Regions from separate parts of the Pseudomonas sp. GW821-FHT07G10 genome, predicted to be linked through region 1. Evidence: riboswitches for the same ligand, from Rfam matches in the RefSeq annotation. Region 1 holds a riboswitch; the other holds the start of a gene.
What was found. A riboswitch is a leader RNA that binds a small molecule or an ion and turns the genes downstream of it on or off. The one in region 1 is predicted to bind cobalamin.

Region 1 (11,786 bases):
ATCGTCGATCAACTGCGTGGTGGCGTCGAACGCGAACAGATTATCCACGGTCGCCGCCAGTTCGAAAGCCCCTTTATAGCCGTGACGCTTGACCCCTTCGATCCACTTCGGGTTCGCCGCCCGGGAACGGATCACCCGGTTCAGCTCTTCCTTCAAGGTGCGGATCTTCGGCAGATCGGGCTGGCTGTGGTCGCCATGGTAGCTTGCGACCGGCTCACCGCCGAGGCTTTCCACGGCGGCGAGCATGCCGCCCTGAAATTGGTAATAGTCATTGGAATCGAGCAAGTCATGCTCGCGGTTGTCCTGGTTTTGCAGCACTGCCTGAACCTGACTCAAACGCTGAGCGAATTGCTCGCGCGCCGCGGTGCCTTCATCGGAACCGCCATAGGCGTAGCCGCCCCAATTCAGATAGACCTCAGCCAGGTCTTCGCGGCTTTGCCACAAGCGACCGTCGATGGCGCCCTGTACGCCCGCGCCATAGGCGCCGGGTTTGGCGCCGAATATTCGCCAGCCGGCCTGACGCGTTGCGGCGTCCTCATCCAGCCCGGACTGCAACAGTGCTTCACGATCACTGCGGACCTTGGCCGCCAGCGGATTCATGTCATCCGGCTCCTCCAGCGCGGCAACGGCCTGCACCGCCGCATCGAACAAACGGATCAGGTTGGCGAAGGCGTCGCGGAAGAACCCGGAAACCCGCAAGGTGACATCAACCCGCGGCCGGTCCAGCAGGCTCAGAGGCAGGATTTCGAAATCGTCGACCCGCTGACTGCCCGTGGCCCACACCGGACGCACACCCATCAACGCCATGGCCTGGGCGATATCGTCACCGCCGGTACGCATGGTCGCCGTGCCCCAGACCGAAAGCCCAAGCTGACGCAGGTGGTCGCCGTGATCCTGCAAATGCCGCTCAAGAATCAGGTTCGCCGACTGAAAGCCGATACGCCAGGCAGTGGTGGTCGGCAGGTTACGCACGTCCACCGAGAAAAAGTTACGCCCGGTGGGCAATACATCCAGCCGCCCGCGGCTCGGCGCACCGCTGGGGCCCGCCGGAACGAAACGTCCGCTCAGGGCATCCAGCAGACCGCGCATTTCTGCCGGGCCACAGGCGTCCAGACGCGGCGCAACGACTTCGCGCAGGCTATCGATGATTGCCTTCACCTCGGCCCAGCCCGGTTCGTTCAACGTGTCGACATCAGCGCTTAACACCCGCTCGATCAACTGCGCGGCAAACAGCTCGAGGCGCTCACGGCTATCGCCGGTGGTGCGCCAAAGCTCATTGCTCAGCGTTTGCAGTTCAACCGGTCGCGGTCCGGTCCAGGGATCAGCCAACACACAGTCCAGCGGATCGAAACCCAGTTCGAAGGCCTTGGCCAAGGCTCGCAACAAACTCGACTGCGCACCGCGTCCATCGCCACGGGGAATACGCAGTAACGCCAACAGGGTATCGATGCGCAAGCGGCCGGTTGGCGACTCGCCGAACACATGCAAGCCATCGCGGATCTGCGACTCCTTCAAGTCGCACAAATAGGTGTCCAGACGCGGCAGCCAGATCGCCGCGTCAGCGTCGCTGTCGAGCTTTTCGTCCAGTTGCAGTTCGCGGTCGATCCGGGTTTCGCGCACCAGTTTCAGAATGTCGCGCTGCAACTCCCGGGCTCGGCGTGGATCAAGCAACTGCGCTTCGTAATACTCGTCGGCCAGCAACTCGAGATCGCGCAGCGGGCCGTAGGTTTCAGCGCGGGTCAACGGCGGCATCAGGTGATCGATGATTACCGCCTGGGTGCGACGCTTGGCCTGGGCGCCCTCACCCGGGTCATTGACGATAAACGGATAGATGTTCGGCAATGGCCCCAGCAGCGCATCCGGCCAGCAGTTTTCCGAAAGACCAACGCCCTTGCCCGGCAACCACTCGAGGTTGCCGTGCTTGCCGACGTGAATTACCCCGTGGACGCCGTAGGTTTGTCGCAACCAGAAATAGAACGCCAGATAGCCATGAGGCGGCACCAGGTCGGGGTCGTGATAGACCGCGCTCGGGTCGACCTGATAGCCCCGCGCCGGTTGAATGCCAACGAAAGTCAGGCCAAAACGCAGACCTGCGATCATCATCCGCCCGCCGCGGAACATCGGATCGCTTTCAGGCGCGCCCCAGCGCTCAAGCACCGCGTTGCGATTGGCTTCGGGCAAGGCGTTGAACATCGAAAAATAGTCGTCCAGTGCCAGGCTTTGCTGGCATGGCCGCTGGTCGATGCTCTCCAGATCATTGCTGACCCCGCCGAGCAATTGCTGAATCAGCGCTGTGCCACTTTCAGGCAGTTGCGCCGGCAGCGGATAGCCCTCAGCGTGCAGCGCCCGCAGAATATTCAGCGCAGCGGCCGGGGTGTCGAGGCCCACGCCGTTGCCGATCCGACCATCGCGGGTCGGGTAGTTGGCAAGAATCAGCGCGATACGCTTTTCGCCGTTCGGTACCCGCGCCAGATCAATCCAGCGCCGCGCCAGTTCGGCGACAAAATCCATACGCGCAGGCGCAGGTCGGTAGCAGACCACATCGGACTGACTGCGCTCGCTGCGCCAGGCCAGGTCCTTGAAGCTGATGGGCCGACTGATGATGCGCCCGTCCAGCTCCGGCAAAGCGATATGCATGGCCAGGTCTCGCGGCCCGAGGCCCTGCTCGCTGGCGCGCCAACTCGGCTCGTTGTCCTGGGCGCAGATCGCCTGTATCACCGGGATATTACGCCGGAAAGGCCGCAGATGCGGCGCTTCAGGGCTGGACTGGGCAAAACCGGTGGTGTTCAGAATCACCCCAGCCTCGACCTCGTCCAGCCAGTCCTCGACCACCGCCAGGCAGCCAGGCTCTTTCAAACTGGCCAGCGCAATCGGCAACGGGTTAAGCCCCGCCGCCTGCAAGCGCTGGCAGAAAACATCGATGAAACCGGTGTTCGCCGCCTGCAGGTGCGAGCGATAGAACAACACCGCCGCCACGGGCTGATCGGCGTGCCAGTCGGCTCGCCAATCGCTGAGCGTGGCGCTGCTTTTGCGCGGATGGTAAATCGCCGTACGCGGCAGGATTTGTGGTTCGGCCCATGGGTAATCGCGATCCAGCCAGCGACTGGCCAGGCAGCGATACAGCTCCAGCGCGTTGCCCAAACCACCTTGACGCAGGAAGTGCCAAAGCCGATCGCGGTCTTCGGCGACCACCGTGCTCAGGTCGCTCAGTTCCGGGTCGGGACGATCGTCGCCGGGCACCAGAATCAGTTGCACGCCCTTCTCGGCCAGCTGCACCAGACGCTCGATGCCGTAACGCCAATAACCGATCCCGCCGTGCAGCGAGATCAGAATGACTTTGGCGTGACGCAAGACTTCGTCGACGTACAGGTCGACCGAGGCGTGGTTCTGTACCTGCATCGGGTTGGCCAGACGCAGGCTCGGGTAGTCGTCCGGCAATTGCTGCGCGGCTTCGGCGAGCAGCGCCAGGCTGGAATCGCCGCTGCACAGGATCACCAGCTCGGCGGGGGTTTGTCCAAGGTCGGCAATGTTGTCATCCGACACGAAACCGCCGGGCTGGGTCCTGAGCAGGTGCATGGCTCAGGCGCCGAGTGCGGCGCGCAATTGCGCTTCGATCAGAGCGGCATCCAGTTCCTGGCCAATCAGCACCAGGCGCGTTGCACGCGGCTCATCGGCGCGCCAGGCACGGTCGAAATGTCTGTCGAAGCGCGTGCCCACGCCCTGGATCAGCAAGCGCATCGGCTTGTTCGCAACCGCCGCGAAGCCTTTGACCCGCAGAATGCCGTGCTGAACCACCAGCTGGGTCAGGGCATCCAGCAGCAGGCTTTCGTCGGCCTGGGGCAGCTCGATGGAAATGGAATCGAAGGCGTCGTGGTCATGGTCATCATGCCCTTCACTATCGGCATCACCGTCGTGGTGATGGTCGTGGTGGCTGTGACGGCTGTCGATATGCTCTTCGGAACCGGCGCCCAGACCAATCAAAACCTCCAGAGGCAAGCGACCGCTGCTGGCTTCGATGATTTTTACTGCTGGCGGCAGTTCTTCGGCGACTTCCAGGCGCACTTTGGCCAGGTCTTCAGGGCTGATCAGGTCGGCTTTGTTGAGGATCACCAGGTCGGCACTGGCCAGCTGGTCGGCGAACAGTTCGTGCAGCGGTGATTCGTGGTCCAGGTTCGGGTCGAGCTTGCGCTGGGCGTCGACTTGATCCGGGAACGCAGCGAAGGTGCCGGCGGCCACGGCCGGGCTGTCGACCACCGTGATCACTGCATCGACAGTGCAGGCACTGCGGATTTCCGGCCACTGGAAGGCTTGCACCAGCGGTTTGGGCAGCGCCAGGCCAGAGGTTTCGATGAGGATGTGATCCAGGTCGGCACGACGGGCAACCAGCTCGCGCATCACCGGGAAGAACTCTTCCTGAACGGTGCAGCACAGGCAACCGTTGGCCAGTTCATAGACCCGGCCGCTGGCCTCTTCTTCAGTGCAACCGATGGAACATTGCTTGAGAATTTCGCCGTCGATGCCCAGCTCGCCAAATTCGTTGACGATCACCGCGATGCGGCGGCCCTGGGCGTTATCAAGCATATGCCGCAGTAAGGTGGTTTTGCCCGAGCCGAGGAAGCCGGTGACGATGGTGACGGGAAGTTTGGCCAGTGTTTTCATCGGATGCCCTTTGGCAAGGTGGCGGGCATACGGGACGACAACCACACCGATGGGCGCGGAAGATTTCGCCACCGGATCACCCCGCCCGGTTGTAGTGAGAATCTGGTACGAGGCAGGTCTCCTGGCTGACGGCCTGCCGGTCTTTCGACTGGCGATTTCTACGCCTTCCCGCTCGCTCTATGGATAGAGGGTGCAGTGGCATGGCAGAAACGGAACCGTTCACAGTTGCGGGGGCAGCCGCGGCATTGACCGCGTTCCCTTCTTAGCTTCGGCGAGAGTGCCGAAGAACCTCGAAAGCGCAAGGCTACGCATCGCTTGGGGGCGGGTCAATGTCCGGACAGAGATCTATGGTGACTGTGACGACGCCATCGCGAGCAAGCTCGCTCCTACATTCAATCGCGGTCCCCTTGTAGGAGCGAGCTTGCTCGCGATGGAAGCGCCTCGGTCCAACAAGTGAGAAACCTTGCCAATTGACTCTCATCCCCCGCCCATGCTCTCCTACGCAACTTGTTACGGGTGCCCTTCACAGGGTGAAACGGGAAACCGGTGAGTCATGTGCTTTACTCAAAGCCTTGATCAGTCCGGTGCTGCCCCCGCAACGGTAAGCGAGCGAAGAGTCAGATCCACTGTGCCAGCAGTTCGGCATGGGAAGGCGACTCTTGCAGGTGAAGGCGCTGGCCCAAACCCCTCGTGAGCCCGGAGACCGGCCCGCAATACTGAAATAACAAACCCGCGGTGGGCGGGCGCTGTTTGAACCGCTGCGAGCCTGTCTCGCAGGGGTTTTCATGCGCTCGATTCACCCGCTGACACATCAGAGGGAAGCGCCATGTCGATCATCAGCAGCACCCGCCACGCAGGCACCGCCAGCACCACGTCCACCCTGAGCCAACGTCTGATTGCCGCCATCGGCGCATCGATTCTGGGCGCGTGCCTGGTGTATTTCGCCGGTTTCTCGCATATCGAAGCGGTGCACAACGCCGCCCACGACACCCGTCACAGCTCCGCTTTTCCGTGCCATTGAGACCTGCTGACATGATCAAGCGTATTGCGCAAACCGCGGGTTTCACAGGGCTGCTCGCGGCCTTGTTGCTGACCTTGCTGCAAAGCTTCTGGGTCGCGCCGCTGATTCTCCAGGCGGAAACCTATGAAAAGGCCCCGGCCGCCGAAGTTCACGAACACGCTGAAGGCGCCATGGCCGGTCATACCCACGATGCCGAAGCCTGGGAGCCGGAGGACGGCTGGCAGCGCGTGCTCTCGACCACCGGTGGCAATCTGGTGGTGGCCGTCGGTTTCGCCCTGATGCTTGCGGGTCTCTATACCCTGCGCGCTCCGGGTCGCACGTCCGAAGGTTTGCTCTGGGGCCTGGCCGGTTACGCGACCTTCTGCCTGGCACCGACCATGGGCCTGCCGCCGGAGCTGCCCGGCACTGCCGCCGCTGACCTGCTGCAACGGCAGACCTGGTGGGCCGGGACCGCGGCGTCCACCGCTGTCGGCATTGCGCTGATCGTGTTTGGCAAACACTGGCTATTGAAGATTCTCGGCGTGGCAATTCTGGCGGTACCGCACATCATTGGCGCGCCGCAACCGCAGGTGCATTCCAGCCTGGCGCCGGAAGCGCTCGAAGCACAATTCAAAATCGCTTCGCAACTGACCAACGCGGCGTTCTGGCTGGCCCTGGGCCTGATCAGCGCCTGGTTGTTCCGTCGCAAAAGCGAAGGCCAATACCGCGCATGACTGACATCAGCACAGCGCCGACCCTGGTGGTCGGCCTGGGCTGCCAGCGTGGCTGCCCCGCCGCCACGCTACAGGCGTTGCTCGATCAGGCGTTGCAGGCTCACCACATCGATCTGCAAGCGATCCAGGCCCTGGCCAGTATCGACCTGAAACGAGAGGAGCCTGGCCTGCTTGAGCTGGCTGCACAATTGGCATTGCCGCTGACATTCTTCAGCAGTGCGCAACTTGCCGCCTATGAGCCACAACTGAGTCATCGCTCAGAGATCGCCTTTGAACGCACCGGTTGCTATGGCGTGGCCGAAAGCGCTGCGCTGGCACTGGCCGAGCATCTGACGCAAAGCCCGGCCAAACTGCTGATCTCGCGACAGAAATACGCCCAGGCCACCTTTGCATTGGCATCTGCGCCGTAAAATCCCCGATAATCCCCGCCCTTGATCATGAGCAATCTTCATCTGAAGCATTGCCGACACGACTTTGCACAGGAAACAGCCATGACCGTCTACTTTATCGGCGCAGGTCCCGGCGACCCGGAACTGATCACCGTCAAAGGCCAGCGGCTGATCCGCAGTTGCCCGGTCATCATCTATGCCGGCTCGCTGGTGCCCGCTGCCGTGCTGGAAGGCCACCAGGCCGACCAGGTGATCAACAGCGCAGAATTGCACCTGGAGCAGATCATTGAATTGATCAAGACCGCCCATGGCAAAGGTCAGGACGTGGCCCGGGTGCATTCCGGCGATCCGAGCCTGTACGGCGCAATTGGCGAGCAGATTCGCTATTTGCGCGAGTTGAATATTCCCTTTGAAATCATCCCTGGCGTGACGGCAACCGCAGCCTGCGCGGCCCTGCTGGGGGCGGAGCTGACGCTACCGGACGTGTCCCAGAGCGTGATTCTGACCCGCTATGCCGACAAAACGGCGATGCCGGCCGGGGAAGAACTCGGCAGCCTGGCACAGCATGGAGCAACCATGGCGATTCATCTGGGGGTCAATCATCTGGAGAAAATCATCGCCGAACTGGTCCCGCACTATGGCCTGGACTGCCCGATTGCAGTGATTCATCGCGCCACCTGGCCGGATCAGGATTGGGTGGTGGGCACATTGGCTGATATTACTGAAAAGGTTCAGGCAAAGGGATTTCGTCGTACCGCGCTCATCCTGGTGGGTCGGGTGCTGGCCAGCGACAATTTCAGTGAATCGTCGCTGTATCGTGCCGGGCATGCGCATTTGTACAGACCCTGAACATGATCGTTCCCACGCTCGTGCGTGGGAACACCTCAACGGACGCTCTGCGTCAGCTTCTGGGACGCGGAGCGTCCCGGGCTGCATTCCCACGCGGAGCATGGGAACGATCAATACGAGGGCCATGTAATGGCCACCTCAAATCCCAGGCATAAAAAAACGGCGCTCACGGGGCGCCGTTTTTTCTGTTTGCAGCGAACACCTTAGTAGTAGGCGTTTTCTTTCTGCGTATGGTCGGTGACGTCGCGTACACCTTTAAGTTCCGGAATACGCTCAAGCAGTGTGCGCTCGATGCCTTCCTTCAAGGTGACATCAGCCTGGCCGCAGCCCTGGCAACCACCGCCGAATTTCAGCACGGCGATACCGTCTTCAACCACATCGATCAGGCTGACCTGACCGCCGTGGCTGGCCAGCCCCGGGTTGATTTCGGTTTGCAGGTAATAGTTGATGCGCTCGTTCACCGGGCTGTCAGCGTTGACCATCGGAACTTTGGCGTTTGGCGCCTTGATGGTCAGTTGGCCGCCCATACGATCGGTGGCGTAATCAACCACGGCATCGTCCAGAAAGGCTTCGCTGAAGGAATCGATATAAGCGGTGAAGCTTTTGAGCCCCAGCGCGGTATCTTCCGGTTTTTCTTCGCCCGGCTTGCAATAGGCAATACAGGTTTCGGCGTATTGGGTGCCAGGCTGGGTAATAAAGACTCGGATGCCGATTCCCGGGGTGTTCTGCTTGGAAAGCAGATCAGCCAGATAATCGTGGGCAGCATCGGTAATGGTAATAGCGGTCATGGAAACTCCTCGCAGGCTTGGACGCAGTTTACGCCAATCATCGCGCCGGACAAAGTCCTAGTATTTTTGTCGGGAAAGAACCGGCCATCCTCACCATCGATTACAGGTTCTCGTAGCGGTTCATGTCCAGCACGCCCGCTTCCACCGGCTCGGTTGCGCGAATGTACTCGGTCAGGTCATGGAAGTACTGCCAGAACTGTGGATGGCTGCGACGAATCCCCCAGCGATCAACGATTTTCTCGAAGTGATCAGCATCCTTGGCGCTCTCCATTCGCGCAACAAACTCGGGAACCTGCTCGGCCGGGATGTTGAAGATGAAGTTCGGATAGCTGCTGAGTACGCCTGGATAAATCGTCAACGTATCCAACCCGGGTTGATAACGCAGCGCCTCGCCGAGCAGGAACGCCACGTTACTGTGGGCGCGGTTGCGCAGAAGGCTGTAGACCTCACGCTTGCCGCTTTTGGTCTCGATGCGCAGCATCGTGGCCTCTGGCAACTGATCGATGACCCGAAGCCCCGCGGCCGGGCGCGAGACCAGGCGACTCAAGGCCTGTTCGGCGTCTTGCAGGGCCGGATCGATATTCGGCCGTGAGCAATACGCGCCGTCACAGCGATTGATCGGGTCAGGCCTGGCGTTCAAGTCACCGTAGCGCGCCAGCAGTTGGTTGGCGAAATCGCGCTTCGGGTCCTTTTCATCCAGCTTCAGTGCGGTGCGTTTGTCGTTGTCGATGCTTTCATAGTCCAGCCACATCTTGATCTTGCCGCTGCTCTGGTACCAATCGTCGAGATAATCGTCCCGGGAATCGGCCGGCATCAGGCGCAGGAAGTTCTGCTCGGCGCCGTTGCGGATCAGGTCGAAATACAGACGGGTCTGGGCCTGGTGGGAAACGTTTCCGAATACATCGAAATTGACCGCCAACTGATAATACGTGCGTTCCAGCAACGGATAGTCGAACAGCCACATCGTTTGCGGTACGTCACCGATCAAGCCTTTGTTCACCGAGGCGCTGTCGAAGTGGCGGAAAATGCTCAGCAAGGCGTTGTCGTTGCCGGCCCACAGGGTCGACCAGCTCGGTGCTGGCGCATCGGCGTAGGTGTCCCGGCGCAAGGCTTCGTATTCGTTGCGCTTGTCGCGATAATTGTGCCACAGGGTCAAGACACTGCCGACATCATCATTTTGTCCCGGCATCGCCAGCAACGGCGTTGCCTTAGTGCGGTAGTTGCGGTTGGTGATGTACAGGTCATGTTCCGGCGCCTGGAACAACGCCCAGAAGTTGTCGCGGATCACGTCAGTAGCAATCTGCCCTCGGCAGACCGGACCACGGATAAAGGTCCGCACAAGGTATTCGGCATTATCGAGCATGAACTGATAACGCGCTTGCGCCGGAATCGCCTCGAACGTTTCGAACGGATTGGCCCGCCGCTCCGGCCCGTAACCGGGCAACGCATTGACGTGCCAGTTACCGCTGTAGAACAGGGTTTTGACCCGCGCCATTTTCGCCGGGCCCAGGCCAAAGGTGATGTGGGTCTTGTGCACGATCACACCCTGCACCGGCCACAAGCGGTAATAGATCTGAGTACCGGGGTCGTCATTTGGACGACGGGTGGCGATCAGGTCGATCGGCTTCCCCGGCGGCGTACGCGAACGCACCCATTGGAAGAAATGCCCCGGCTCACCGCCCTTGAAATAGATGTGTGCCAGGAACAAATGCTCAAACAGCCATCGAGCGACCAGGCTTTCCCGAGCGCCCGGGGCATTGAGCAGGCTTTCCCACTGAACAATCTGCAACGCCTCCTGGGCACTGGGCGCCAGGCCTTGATCATCGATGGGCGCCCCTGACGCCAACCAGCGTTGCAGGGTCTGGTACTGCTGATCGGTCAGGCCCGTCACCGCCAGCGGCATGCCCTCTTTGGGATGTGCACCGGCATAGCTGTCAAACTCGCCCGGCATTGGGCACATGTTCTCGCGCTCGAGGCCCAAAACGATCTCCTCGGGCAACTTCGCGTTGGGCCGAAGTGGCGTTTTGTGGCCCAGTTCAAGCATTCGCGCCATCAGCGCCGCCTGGCTGCCCTGAGCATCGAGCACTGAATAGAAATCCTTACGCTGCCAGGCCGCCTTGCCAAAGGCGTCGTAGAACAGCCGCGTCGGCCTTGAGGCTTGACTGCGCTGGCCGTTATAGACCGGCATTTTCGTAGCGCCCCGTGCCGCACCCTCCCCACTGCCCAGATTGAGCTGACAGGCGGAGTCATAGCAGGCATGGCAGGCCACGCACTTATCGGTAAAGATCGGTTGAATATCACGGGTATAGGAAATCGCTGGCGCCGGACCTTGCGCTGTGGCGGCGAAACTGAACAGCAGCAAAATACTGCCGATGACAACGCGATAAGACATGTCCCTGGTTCCGGCGATAGAAAAACGTCGCGATTCTACCGGTCTAACCCGGCCACCAACATGAGCGATATTCATGCAAAAGCCTGCCATGCTCTAAAAGCACACAGGTTTGCTATCATCGCCCTTCTTTGTATTGGCCTTTCCAGGTAGTCCTATGTCCGATCGCAGCGCTCGCCTTCAAGCTCTCCATCAAGCCCTCAAAGAGCGCATCCTGATTCTCGATGGCGGCATGGGCACGATGATCCAGAGCTACAAGCTCGAGGAACAGGACTACCGTGGCAAACGCTTCGCTGACTGGCCGAGCGACGTCAAAGGCAACAACGACCTGTTGATTCTTAGCCGCCCGGACGTGATCGGGGCGATCGAGAAGGCGTATCTGGATGCTGGTGCCGACATTCTCGAAACCAACACCTTTAACGCCACCCAAGTGTCCCAGGCCGATTACGGCATGGAAGCGCTGGTCTATGAACTCAACGTAGAGGGCGCGCGTCTGGCGCGCAAGGTGGCCGACGCCAAGACCCTGGAAACCCCGGACAAGCCACGCTTCGTCGCCGGGGTGCTCGGCCCTACCAGCCGTACCTGCTCGTTGTCACCGGACGTGAACAACCCCGGCTACCGCAACGTGACCTTCGACGAACTGGTGGAAAACTACACCGAGGCCACCAAAGGCCTGATCGAAGGCGGCGCCGACCTGATCCTGATCGAAACCATCTTCGACACCTTGAACGCCAAGGCCGCGATCTTCGCCGTGCAGGGCGTGTTCGAAGAGCTGGGTTTCGAACTGCCGATCATGATTTCCGGCACCATCACCGACGCCTCCGGTCGTACCCTGTCCGGTCAGACCACCGAAGCCTTCTGGAACTCCATCAGCCACGCCAAACCGATTTCCGTCGGTCTGAACTGCGCCCTTGGCGCCCGTGAACTGCGGCCGTACCTGGAAGAGCTGTCGGACAAGGCCAACACTTATATTTCCGC
Region 2 (11,786 bases), on a different contig from region 1:
GCAGTACAACACGATTGCGATGATCTTCACCCTCGACCAGCGTAACCAGACCTTCACCCTCCAGCACCCGCAGATTGCGCCCCAGGGTACTGCGGTCCAGGCCCATGGCCTGCGCCAGGGTCGAAATGCTCGGTTGGTCCAGACGTTGTAAATTGCACAGTAAAGAATACTGCGCAACGTTGATCCCGAAGCCGTCGAGAGCGCCGTCGTAATACCTGCTGACGCCTCGGGCGGCACGACGCAGGTTGGTGCATAAACATTGGGAAGGAAGCATAGTGCGTGTATATACCCGCGGTTGAGGGAAAGCAAGTTTTGAAGGATCTCTACGGTACGTTCTTCTTCGTTTTGCAAATCATCAGACCAACGCTAATCCGACCAGCACCGCCACTTCCAGCAGCTCCAATAAGGCGCCTGCGGTATCGCCAGTAGTCCCACCCAGCCGCCGCATCATTACTTGTCGCAACCAGAAGAACACCGCTGCCGCCAGCACTGCGGCAAACACACCGTGTAATCCCGCGATCAGCACACAGGCCACCGTGCTCAGCACCAAGACCTGTTTACCGGCCATACGCGGAAGATGATCAGCCAATGCCTGTCCCAGCCCACCGGCTCGCACGTAAGGCGTCGTCAGAAACAACCCCAGCAACGCGCTGCGGCCGATCAAAGGCGCCAGGATCAACGCAATGCTGTGCTGCTGCTCGATCAGCGCCAGCAACGCGGCAAATTTGAGCAGCAGCACCAACACCAGCGTCACGACCGCAATCGGCCCGCTGCGCGGGTCCTTCATGATGGTCAGGGTGCGCTCACGATCACCAAAACCACCCAGCCAGGCATCGGCGCTATCGGCCAGGCCATCCAGATGCAAACCACCGCTGAACAAGACCCAGGCAGTCAGCAACAGCGCAGCGTGCAACAACAAGGGCGCCCCGGCGAGCCCCCAGTTCAACGTCCACAACAACCCGCCGAGCAGCAACCCCACCAGCGGATAAAACAGCAACGAACGGCCCAGTTCCTGCGGCTGCGGCATACCCGGCAGACGTATCGGCAGGCTGCTGAGAAATTGCAGGGCGATCCAGAAAGGCAGCACGTTCAGATTCCTTCGCTCAACCTGAGATTGGCCTCGACCCGCAGCGAAAACAGCGCACCGTGGCCAACTTCAACATTGAGCAATTGCTCGCGGGGCAGACCACGAGCCTGGGCCAACAGCAAACGCATGACTCCACCATGGCTGATCAGCAACACCCGCTCACCGGCATAGGTTTGGTGCAGCCGCTCGACCGCCGCCAGCACCCGTGCCGAAAACTGCGTCACCGGCTCGCCCCCTGGCGGAGTGAACCCGTAGGGATCCGCCCAGAACAGGCCCAGCGCTTCGGCCTCGGTTTCCATCAACGCCGCTGCGCTCTGCCCTTCCCAGGTACCGAAATGCAGTTCTTGCAGGTCTTTTTCCAGCTGCACCGGCAACCCAAGACGTGCGCCCAGTTCCTCTGCGAAACGTGCGCAACGTTGCAACGGCGAGCTGACCAGTCGATCCCACGGCCCCTTTGCCAGCACCGCGGCGCGCATTTGCTCCCAGCCCTTGGCCGTCAACGCGTCATCCAGACTGCCGCGCAAACCGCCACCGAGTTCGGTTTCGCCGTGGCGCAGCAGGTCCAGTTGCATCATGCCGGGCGATCCGCCACAGCCGCTTCCGCGAAGGTTGCCATCTGGCCATGCAGGTCACAGGCCAGTCGCAACAACGGCACTGCCAACGCGGCACCACTGCCCTCACCCAGGCGTAAGCCAAGCTCTAGCAAAGGCTCGGCCTTCAATGCCTCAAGCACATGACGATGACCCGGCTCGGCACCGCGGTGACCAAACAGCAGCCAGTCGCGGCACGCAGGATTCAAGCGCACCGCGACCAACGCCGCGACGCTGCAGATGAAGCCGTCCACCAGCACGGCCACGCCTTCCTGGGCACAGGCCAGATAAGCCCCGACCAGCGCCGCGATTTCAAAACCGCCGAGATTGAACAAGGTCAGCAGCGCATCGCCGCGCTGGGCGGCATGCAATGCCAGCGCGCGCTCGATGACGTGCACTTTATGGCTGACGCCCGCGGCATTCAGGCCAGTGCCAGGCCCAACCAGATGCGTCACCGGACAATCCAACAATGCGCAGGCTACGGCGCTCGCAGCCGTGGTGTTGCCGATGCCCATCTCACCGCCGATAAACAGCTCGGCACCTGCCGCAATGGCACGGCGCACGCTGTCCCGTCCGGCTTGCAGGGCTAATTCGCCTTGAGCATGCGTCATCGCGGGGCCGTTAACGAAGTTCTGTGTGCCAGCGCCAATGTTCAGATGACGCACGCCCGGCAGATTCAGCGAAGGCGTGACGGTGCCCAGATCGACCACTTCGAGCTGCGCCCCCAGTTGCCGCGCCAACACGCTGATTGCCGCACCGCCGCTGACGAAGTTGTGCAGCATCTGCCCGGTGACTTCCTGAGGGTACGCCGAGACGCCTTCAGCGACTACGCCGTGGTCACCTGCAAAGATTGCAATCCATAACTGATTCAGACTCGGCTTGATACGCCCTTGCAACCCGGCCAACTGCACCGCGATGGACTCAAGCTGGCCCAGGGAACCGGCCGGCTTGGTCAATTGCTGCTGACGGACCGCCGCCTGCTCGTAAGCCAGCGCATCGATCGGTTTGCACGGGTTCAGCCACCAGGAGTTATTCATAACGCAGTTCCTTTCAAAGTCAGGGGCAGGCCGGCGACGGTCAGTACGACACGCTGACAGCGCTCAGCCAGGGCTTGATGCAACCAACCGGCTTCATCGACATAGCGGCGAGTCAATTCGCCCAGCGGCACGACACCCAGACCGGTCTCGTTGCTGACAAAAACAATTTCACCCGGCAAAGACCCCAGGCACTCCAGCAGCGCTTCACGCTCAAGGGCCAGGCGCTCGGGGTTTTCCAGCATCAGCAGATTGGTCAGCCACAAGGTCAGGCAATCCACCAGCAGGCAACGTTCGGCGCTGGCGGTGTCGCGCAATACGCGGGCCAGCTCCAAGGGTTCTTCGATCAATGACCATTCAACCGGACGACGCTGGCGATGATGGGCAATGCGCTCGTTCATTTCGCCATCCAGCGGCTGGCTGGTCGCTATATAAGTCACGGCCAGACCGCTGTCGCAGGCGAGTTTTTCAGCCAGACGACTTTTACCGGAGCGGGCGCCGCCGAGGATCAGTTGCAGCATGGTCATATCCCTTCAATTTAGCGGTGCGGCCACTGGCCCCATCGCGAGCAAGCTCGCTCCTACAGTGGATTTTCGTTGTGCCGCAATTGCGTGCCCTGCCGGATTAAATGTAGGAGCGAGCTTGCTCGCGATAGGGCCATAACACTCACCCTAAATCCCACAGAGTTCGCGCAAATAGCTCGTATCAAGATGCTTTTCCACCAGATCGGCCAAGCGCTCAATGTCACGCTCGCGCAAGGAGTGGTAGTCCACCTCCTGCACCTCCTGCAAACCCGCCCAGCGCAACAGCGCACTGCAGGCCGCCGACGACTCGAACAGGCCATGCAGATAGGTGCCGAAAATCTGCCCGTCTGCACTTTGCGCGCCATCACTGCGGCCGTCATCCAGATACACGGCAGCCCGCTCCAGCGCGGCACCGGTAGTGACTCCGGCATGAATCTCATAACCGTTGACTGGCGCGTCTTCCAGCGCCAGATGGCCACGTACGTTGCGCAGTTGCTTCTCTTCTTCAAGGACTGTGGCGAAGGCCAGCAGGCCGAGACCGGCACTGGACCCCGGCGCACCTTCAAGCCCCAGCGGGTCATGCAACTGCTCGCCGAGCATCTGCAAACCGCCGCAGATTCCCAGCAGCTTGCCGCCGTAGCGCAAGTGCCGCGAGATAGCCGTGTCCCAGCCGTTGCCGCGCAAGAACGCGAGGTCGCTGCGTACGCTTTTCGAACCGGGGAGAATAATCAAATCAGCCGGAGGAATCGGCTGGCCCGGACCGACGAATTGCAGATCGACTTGCGGGTGCAGACGCAGCGGATCGAAATCGGTGTGGTTGCTGATGCGCGGCAAGACCGGCACCAGCACTTTCAACACCTGCCCGACCTTGTCGGTCTGACGCTGATCGATGCCGTCTTCAGCCTCCAGGTGCAGGTCCATCACGTATGGCAACACGCCAATCACCGGCTTCCCGGTGCGCTCCTGGAGCCAGTCGAGGCCCGGTTGCAGCAAGGCAATGTCGCCACGAAAACGGTTGATGATGAAGCCTTTGACCCGTGCCTGCTCGCTGGCCGACAACAATTCCAAAGTGCCCACCAAATGGGCAAACACTCCACCGCGATTGATGTCAGCAATCAGCAACACCGGGCAGTCCACCGCTTCGGCAAACCCCATGTTGGCGATATCGCCAGCACGCAGATTAATCTCGGCCGGCGAACCCGCACCCTCGACCATCACCACCGGGTAGGCAGCACTCAAGCGTTGATGGGAGGCCAGCACCGCCTGCATGGCGATGGCTTTGTAGTCGTGATAGGCCACGGCGTTCATGCTGGTCACCGCGCGACCATGAATGATCACCTGCGCGCCGGTCTCACTGTTGGGCTTGAGCAGCACCGGGTTCATGTCGGTGTGCGGTTCAAGATTGGCGGCCTGAGCCTGCACCGCTTGTGCACGACCGATCTCGCCGCCATCCGCCGTTACCGCGCTATTGAGCGCCATGTTCTGCGGTTTGAAGGGCACGACGCGGACGCCTTGGCGGGTCAGCCAGCGGCACAGCGCCGTTACCAGCGTACTTTTACCGGCGTCCGAGGTGGTGCCTTGCACCATCAGCGTGGTCATGGTGTTTGTTCCTTGGTGTAGGCCTCTAACGCTTGATCGAGGCGCAGCCAATCGGCTTCATCGGCCGGCAAGCCGAAACGCAGGCTGCTGTTGTGGGTAAACAGCCGCAACAGAATGCCGCGTTGAGCCATGAATGCGTGCAGATGCTCAGCGCGCTCAGTGACCAGCCATTGGAACAAGGCGCAGCCGCCCTGTGGCTTGAATCCATGGTGCTCAAGCACTTGCGTCAACCGTTGACTGGCTTCTTCGCTGCGCAGACGTTGCCGGGCATGCCCCACCGTATCGCGCAGGCAAACCTGCCCCAACACCCGTGTCGGCCCACTGACCGCCCAGGGTCCGACCTGTTCGGCGAGCAATTTGAGCAGTTTGCGCTCGGCCAGCACGAAGCCCAGACGTACACCGGCCAAACCGAAAAACTTGCCGAATGATCGCAAAACGATCAACCCGACCTGATTGGCATGAACGGCCAGACTGAGCTGCGGTGTGTTGTCCATGAACGCTTCATCGACCACCAGCCAGCCGCCGCGTTGCGCCAGTCGAGCATGCCAGTCGAGTAACCGATCCGGGGTCAGGCTCAGGCCGGTGGGGTTATTCGGGTTGACCACCACCAGCACGTCAAGGTGGTCGAGAAAGAAGTCTACTTCCTGCTCCAGCACCTCACGCACGATGTAGCCGCAGCGGCGCCATGCCTCGGCATGCTCGGCGTAACAGGGCGAGAGCACGCCAACCTTGCCGGCACGGCGTAATCGCGGCAGCAACTGGATCGCCGCTTGCGAGCCCGGAACCGGTAGCACTTGAGTCGCGCCGTAGTAATCGCAGGCGGCTTGCTCAAGACCATCATCGGTTTCCGGCAAACGCGCCCAGGCCCGCAGAGGGATCTGCGGTACCGGCCACGGCCAAGGCGCAAGGCCACTGGACAGGTCCAGCCAATCCGCTTCGGCAATGCCGTATTGCAGCGCGGCCTTGCGCAACCGTCCGCCGTGCTCAAGCATAGAGCTCAGCTCCCACGCAGAAAATCAGCAACCATAACCACACCCCGCGCTGCACCAGTTGCCAGCCACGGTCGATGGAGTTGGCATCAGCCGGCACGCCCTCACCCAGTTGCGGACGCTGGTGCAGTTCACCGTGGTAGATCGCTGCCCCGCCCAACTCAACGCCCAAGGCCCCCGCGCCCGCTGCCATTACCGGACCTGCGTTCGGGCTGTCCCAGGTGGGTCCCTGAGTCCGCCAGCACTTCAGCGCCAGACGGGTCTTGCCCAAGAGCGCGTAGGTCAGGGCAACCAGGCGAGCAGGAATATAGTTAAGAGCATCGTCGATCTTCGCCGCCGCCCAGCCAAAGCGTTCGAAGCGTTCATTGCGATAGCCCCACATCGCGTCCAGCGTATTGCTCAGGCGATATAGCACCACGCCCGGTGCGCCGGCGACGGCAAACCAGAACAACGCAGCGAACACCGCATCGCTACCGTTTTCCAACACCGACTCAGTGGCGGCCCGGGCGACTTCCGTGGAATCAAGCTCACTGGTCTGACGGCTGACCAGATAGCCCACTCGACGTCGTGCTTGCTCCAGGTCATCGCTGCGCAGAGCCTGAGCGACCGGCTTGACATGCTCGCCAAGGCTGCGCAAGCCAAGGGCGCAATACAACGCGAGGATCTCGACCAGCCAACCGATATACGGCAGCCAGGCAAAGGCGGTCACCAATAGAGTCAGCGGCAACACCGCCAGGACCCAGGCGGTGACGCCGTGACTGCGCCAGCCACGACCGCCGGAGTTGAAACGTTGCTCGATGCGATCGGCAAAACGGCCGAACGCCACCAGCGGATGCCAGCGCCTGGGTTCGCCCAGCAGCGCATCCAGCGCGACCGCGGCGGCACTCAACAACGCCACACTCATTGACTCACTCCCCAATAATTCTCATACAGCAATTCACTCAGCGGGCGCGGCTGCGCCCAGCCTTCAAGCACCAACATGGGGGCCGGATAAAACGCCGTGACCGGACCCAGGCACAATACCGCCAGCGGTTTGGCCCCGGCCGGCAGACCCAGCAAGTCGGCCAGCGCCTGGGGCTCGAACAGCGACACCCAGCCCATCCCCAAGCCTTCGGCGCGGGACGCCAGCCAGAGATTCTGAATGGCACAGGACAACGACGCCATGTCCATCTCCGGCAAGGTCCGGCGCCCAAAGATATGCCGCTCGCGATCGTCCATCAGCGCGGCGACCAGCACTTCAGCGCAATCGTTGATGCCTTCGACTTTCAATTTCATGAAGTCGTCGGAGCGTTCGCCCAAGGCCTCGGCAGTGCGTACACGTTCTTCTTCGACCAGTTGCTGAATTTTGCTGCGCAACGGGCGGTCGGTGATGCGGATAAACCGCCACGGCTGCATCAGGCCCACACTTGGAGCTTGATGGGCGGCCTCGAGCAGACGCCTGAGCAGTTCGGGCTCAACGGTGCCGCCAGCAAAGTGACGCATGTCGCGGCGTTCGCCGATCACGCGATAAACAGCCTCACGTTCGGCCGGACTAAAGGCGTTGTCGGTCATGGCCTCTTCGCGAGCAAGCTCGCTCCTACAGGAAGTACACGATCTAGTGTGGGAGCGAGCTTGCTCGCGATAGCGGTTTGCGAGCCAGGCGCAAAAAGTGCGGCCACCGCAGAGGGATTGGAAGGGAAATAGAAGTGCACATAGGAAGCGGTCATTCGACCGTCACGGTAGACCGCTTCGGCGCCACGCCCACCGTTAGGGCTCAGGCCCCGGGCTATCGGCTCAAGCGCTGTACTGGTCAGCGAGTGATGATAGGTGTGGCCGCGCAATGAGCCCTCTGGCAGATCAACCGCCTGCAAGGCCAACGCCGCGAGACGCTTTTGCATCACCGCTTCGCCGGCGAGCAACCCCACCAGTTCGGCGCGCTGACCGTCGACATCGGTCAGGGAGTCGAGCAGATACAACATGCCGCCACACTCGGCCAGCAACGGCTTGTCGGCCGCGTGGTGCGCGCGGATCGCAGCCAGCATCGTGGCGTTTTCCGCCAGCGCAACATGATGCAATTCCGGGTAGCCGCCCGGCAGGTACAAGCTGTCAGCCTCGGGCAGTTCGCGATCATGGATCGGCGAAAAGAACAGCAACTCGGCGCCCATCGCCCGTAGCAGGTCCAGGCTCGCCCCGTAGGTGAAAGCAAATGCCTCATCGCGAGCCACGGCAATCCGCACACCGGCCAATAATGGCTCGGCGACGACAACCTCAGGCGCAGCGAACCCGACTGCCGGCGGCAACGCCACTTCACAACTGCTGGCCAAGGCTTCGGCCGCCGCGTCGAGGCGCAGATCCAGATCATTCAGTTCGCTGGCCTGCACCAGGCCCAGGTGGCGGCTCGGCAGTTCGATCCCGGTTTCGCGAGACAGCGCGCCATACCAGCGCAGGCCTTCGGTCAGGCTGCCTTCGAGCAATTGCGCGTGGCGCAACGTGCCAACCCGGTTGGCCAGAACGCCGGCAAACGGCAAGTCCGCCTGATAGCGCGCCAGCCCCAAGGCCAGGGCACCGAACGTCTGGGCCATGGCCGTACCGTCGATCACGGCGAGCACCGGCACGCCGAAGTGCCGCGCCAAATCGGCGCTGGACGGCGTACCGTCGAACAGACCCATGACGCCTTCGATCAGGATCAGGTCAGCCTCGCCCGCCGCTTCCCACAGCAGTCGACGGCTTTCTTGTTCGCCGACCATCCACATGTCCAATTGATACACCGGCGCGCCGCTGGCGCGCTCGAGAATCATTGGGTCGAGAAAGTCCGGACCGCACTTGAATACCCGGACCTTGCGCCCCTGATTGCGATGCAAGCGGGCCAGCGCGGCGGTCACGGTGGTCTTGCCCTGACCGGAAGCCGGTGCGGCGATCAATACCGCCGGACAATGACGTGCATCACTCATGCTTCAATACTCACAGCTCAATGCCCTTTTGCGCTTTGATCCCGGCCTGGAACGCATGTTTGAGCACGCCCATTTCGGTAACCGTGTCGGCCAGATCAATCATTTCGGGCTTGGCGCCGCGGCCGGTTACCAGCACGTGCTGCATTGGCGGGCGAGCCTGCAAATCGCTGAGAACCAGGTCCAGGTCGAGATAACCGTGCTTGAGGGCGATATTCAGCTCGTCAAGCACCACCAGGCCAATGGCCGGGTCACGCAGCAGTTCACGGGACACTTCCCAGGCCGCTTCGGCTGCGGCGATGTCACGCTGGCGATCCTGGGTTTCCCAGGTGAAGCCTTCGCCCATGACGTGAAAGCGTACTTGCTCGGGAAAGCGTCGAAAGAACAGCTCCTCCCCGGTGCTGTTGCGACCCTTGATGAACTGCACCACGCCGCATTTCATTCCGTGGCCCATGGCCCGTGCAAGCATGCCGAAGGCAGAACTGCTCTTGCCTTTGCCGTTGCCGGTCAGGACCAACAGCAGCCCGCACTCGTTCGGCGAGTTGGCAATACGCTCGTCGATCACGGCTTTTTTGCGCAACATACGCGCCAGATGGCGTTCGTCACGATCGGGGGATTCAGTCATGGCAGCTCTCCGTTGGAACGATAACGGGGGGGCAGGAATAGAAATAGACGGCATAAGCCTGGCATCGCCCACCGTGATGCCGCTGGATGGATCAGGCCGGTCTCCGGGCTCATGAGGGGCATCGCTGCCGAGCTGCACGCCTTCCCGTATCGACAGTCGACACAGTGGCCAAAAGCGCAGCCTTGACTCATTTACCGTTGCGGGGGCAGCGCCGGGATCGCTGTCCGTTCTGTTAAAGAACGCACACTCACCGGCTTCCCTGTTTCACTCTGTCGACCTTGGGTCACAGAGCACCTGAAACAAGTCGCGAAGGTTAGAGGGTTGGGGGTGGAGCGTCAATTAAACCCGGGGCGTTCGCCCGCGATATTATGTGCCGTCGTTCAATAAACTGACGCCAATCTTGTGCCACACTGAAAGCAGTGATATCAAATAGCCACAACACTAACATCACAAAAATAAAGGTGGGCAACATGCAAGGCATGATCATCAGCAATCCGAAGCTGGAATTCCTGCGCCCAGTGCTGGAGCGCTGGTTTGAATGTATCGATCGCTACATCCAGGTACGCGGTGATAACGAATCCCCTTATTGGTTTGATGAACACGCCAACCTTGGGCTGCTCTCGGCTGCCGCCTGGATGTCGGAAATGGTGACACTGGAACAGACCCCGACGAGAAAACAGCAGGAAGACGGCGACCGCAATGGACGTGCCGACCTCTACATCGCCACCAATGAGGAACGGGTCTACATCCAGGCCACCCAGCGCTGGCCACGGGTCAATGACCTGAACCTCACTCAAGCGCTGCTCGACGCCGTGAGCGATGCCAGGAAGATCAGCTACGCCAGCGATCTGAAGCTCGGCTGCCTGTTCGTAGCGCCACACAAACCCCAACACAGCGCCACCCCCGAAGAACTCCAGGACATGGTCGACGATCTGCAAAAGGAACATACCTGCGCCGTGGCCTGGTACTTTCCTTACCCCTATCACAAGTTGCGCAATGAAGCAGGCAACTATCATCCGGGCGTCGCTGTGCTATTCAAAGAAGCCCGCGGCTGAAACGCTGAACCACCGGGCAGCTTCGCCTCTCTATGGTTACATCGGTGCACTCATAGGGGAACCAGCATGCTCAAGCCGCAACTCGCCACTGCCAGCAAGCGGTGCTCCTACAGTTTGCGGCACAACGTCAGGCCATCGCCTAACGGCAACAGTGACAAGTCGACACGCAAGTCATCCTTCAAGGCGCGGTTCAATGCCTGGATGGCTCGAGTGTCTTCACTATCAGGATTCACCTCAAGCACCCGCCCGCTCCACAGCGTGTTATCGAAAATCGCCAGACCGCCACTTCGCAGCAGACGCAAGGCACTCTCCAGATAGGCTGGATAGTTGGCTTTGTCAGCATCGATGAAGATCAAGTCGAAACGACCACCCTGCCCTTGCTGCTCGATCTGCGCCAGGGTTTCCAGTGCAGGCGCCAGACGCAAATCAATTCGCTGCGCCACACCCGCCTCCTGCCAGTAACGGCGTGCAGTGGCGTTGTAATCACCCGGGATATCACAGCAAATCAAGGTACCGTCATCCGGCAAGGCTGCGGCCATGCACAAGGCGCTGTAGCCGGTGAAAGTACCGACTTCCAGCAAACGCCTGGCGCCGGTCAGCTTGACCAACAACGCGAGGAACTGACCCTGCTCGGGCGCCACCTGCCAGCGGGCCATGGGCAAGGCCTGGGTTTCGTCACGCAAGCGGCGCAACAACGGCGTTTCGCGCAGGGAAACATCCAGCAGATAGCTGTAGAGGGAATCGTCGAGATTGAGAGTGCGAGCGGTCATGACAACCTCTGCAAAGGTGCGACCTAAGGGTTGCGCGCCAGATGCTCAGGCTGCAATACCCGCTTGGCGCTTAGATAGGCTTTCTGCCAATAGGTTTTGGACAGACTGTCCAGCTTAACCGTTCCGCCAGTGGCCGGCGCGTGAACAAACCGGCCTTCGCCGACATAGATCCCGGCGTGACTGACTTGCGAGCCGCCATTGGTGGCGAAAAATACCAGATCGCCGGTTTGCAGTGCATTCTGGTCGACATCCTGAGCGCGCATGCCGATCATCTCGCGGGTCGAACGCGGTAGAGTGATGCCAGCTGCATCGCGATAGACATAGCCGATCAGGCCACTGCAATCAAAACCCGAATCCGGCGTATTACCCCCCCAACGATAAGGCGTACCCACCAGGCCCAACGCACGGAAAAGCACGTCTTCAGCGGCAGGCGAATAGGTTTGAGGGGATGCGAAAACAGGAGGCCGAACCACCGGAGCTGGCGGCGGAGTATGGCTGGCGCATGCACTAAGCAGTGCCGCGAAAACGAGAAGGGCGAGGCGGGCCGACGTCGACATATGCAGAACAATCCTGATCTGGATGCGGC

Region 2: linked by a shared signal. The riboswitch ahead of cobO (cob(I)yrinic acid a,c-diamide adenosyltransferase) and the one ahead of AC07O1_RS28320 (CbtB domain-containing protein) in region 1 are both predicted to bind cobalamin.

What each region holds. Positions count from the first base shown of each region.
Region 1 is NZ_JBWKQB010000041.1:25,293-37,078, reverse strand. It holds gene cobN (cobaltochelatase subunit CobN) at 1-3,576, opposite strand, end outside; gene cobW (cobalamin biosynthesis protein CobW) at 3,580-4,659, opposite strand; cobalamin riboswitch at 4,754-4,967, opposite strand; cobalamin riboswitch at 5,157-5,385, shown strand; gene AC07O1_RS28320 (CbtB domain-containing protein) at 5,486-5,680, shown strand; gene AC07O1_RS28315 (CbtA family protein) at 5,692-6,393, shown strand; gene AC07O1_RS28310 (cobalamin biosynthesis protein) at 6,390-6,803, shown strand; gene cobM (precorrin-4 C(11)-methyltransferase) at 6,885-7,631, shown strand; gene nfuA (Fe-S biogenesis protein NfuA) at 7,835-8,419, opposite strand; gene AC07O1_RS28295 (fatty acid cis/trans isomerase) at 8,520-10,811, opposite strand; gene metH (methionine synthase) at 10,966-11,786, shown strand, end outside.
Region 2 is NZ_JBWKQB010000033.1:43,486-55,271, reverse strand. It holds gene AC07O1_RS26350 (MarR family winged helix-turn-helix transcriptional regulator) at 1-274, opposite strand, end outside; gene AC07O1_RS26345 (adenosylcobinamide-GDP ribazoletransferase) at 356-1,087, opposite strand; gene AC07O1_RS26340 (histidine phosphatase family protein) at 1,090-1,662, opposite strand; gene cobT (nicotinate-nucleotide--dimethylbenzimidazole phosphoribosyltransferase) at 1,659-2,714, opposite strand; gene cobU (bifunctional adenosylcobinamide kinase/adenosylcobinamide-phosphate guanylyltransferase) at 2,711-3,232, opposite strand; gene AC07O1_RS26325 (cobyric acid synthase) at 3,383-4,834, opposite strand; gene cobD (threonine-phosphate decarboxylase CobD) at 4,831-5,826, opposite strand; gene cbiB (adenosylcobinamide-phosphate synthase CbiB) at 5,819-6,727, opposite strand; gene bluB (5,6-dimethylbenzimidazole synthase) at 6,724-7,374, opposite strand; gene AC07O1_RS26305 (cobyrinic acid a,c-diamide synthase CobB) at 7,371-8,753, opposite strand; gene cobO (cob(I)yrinic acid a,c-diamide adenosyltransferase) at 8,764-9,375, opposite strand; cobalamin riboswitch at 9,453-9,688, opposite strand; gene AC07O1_RS26295 (hypothetical protein) at 9,846-10,430, shown strand; gene AC07O1_RS26290 (class I SAM-dependent methyltransferase) at 10,538-11,200, opposite strand; gene AC07O1_RS26285 (C40 family peptidase) at 11,224-11,757, opposite strand.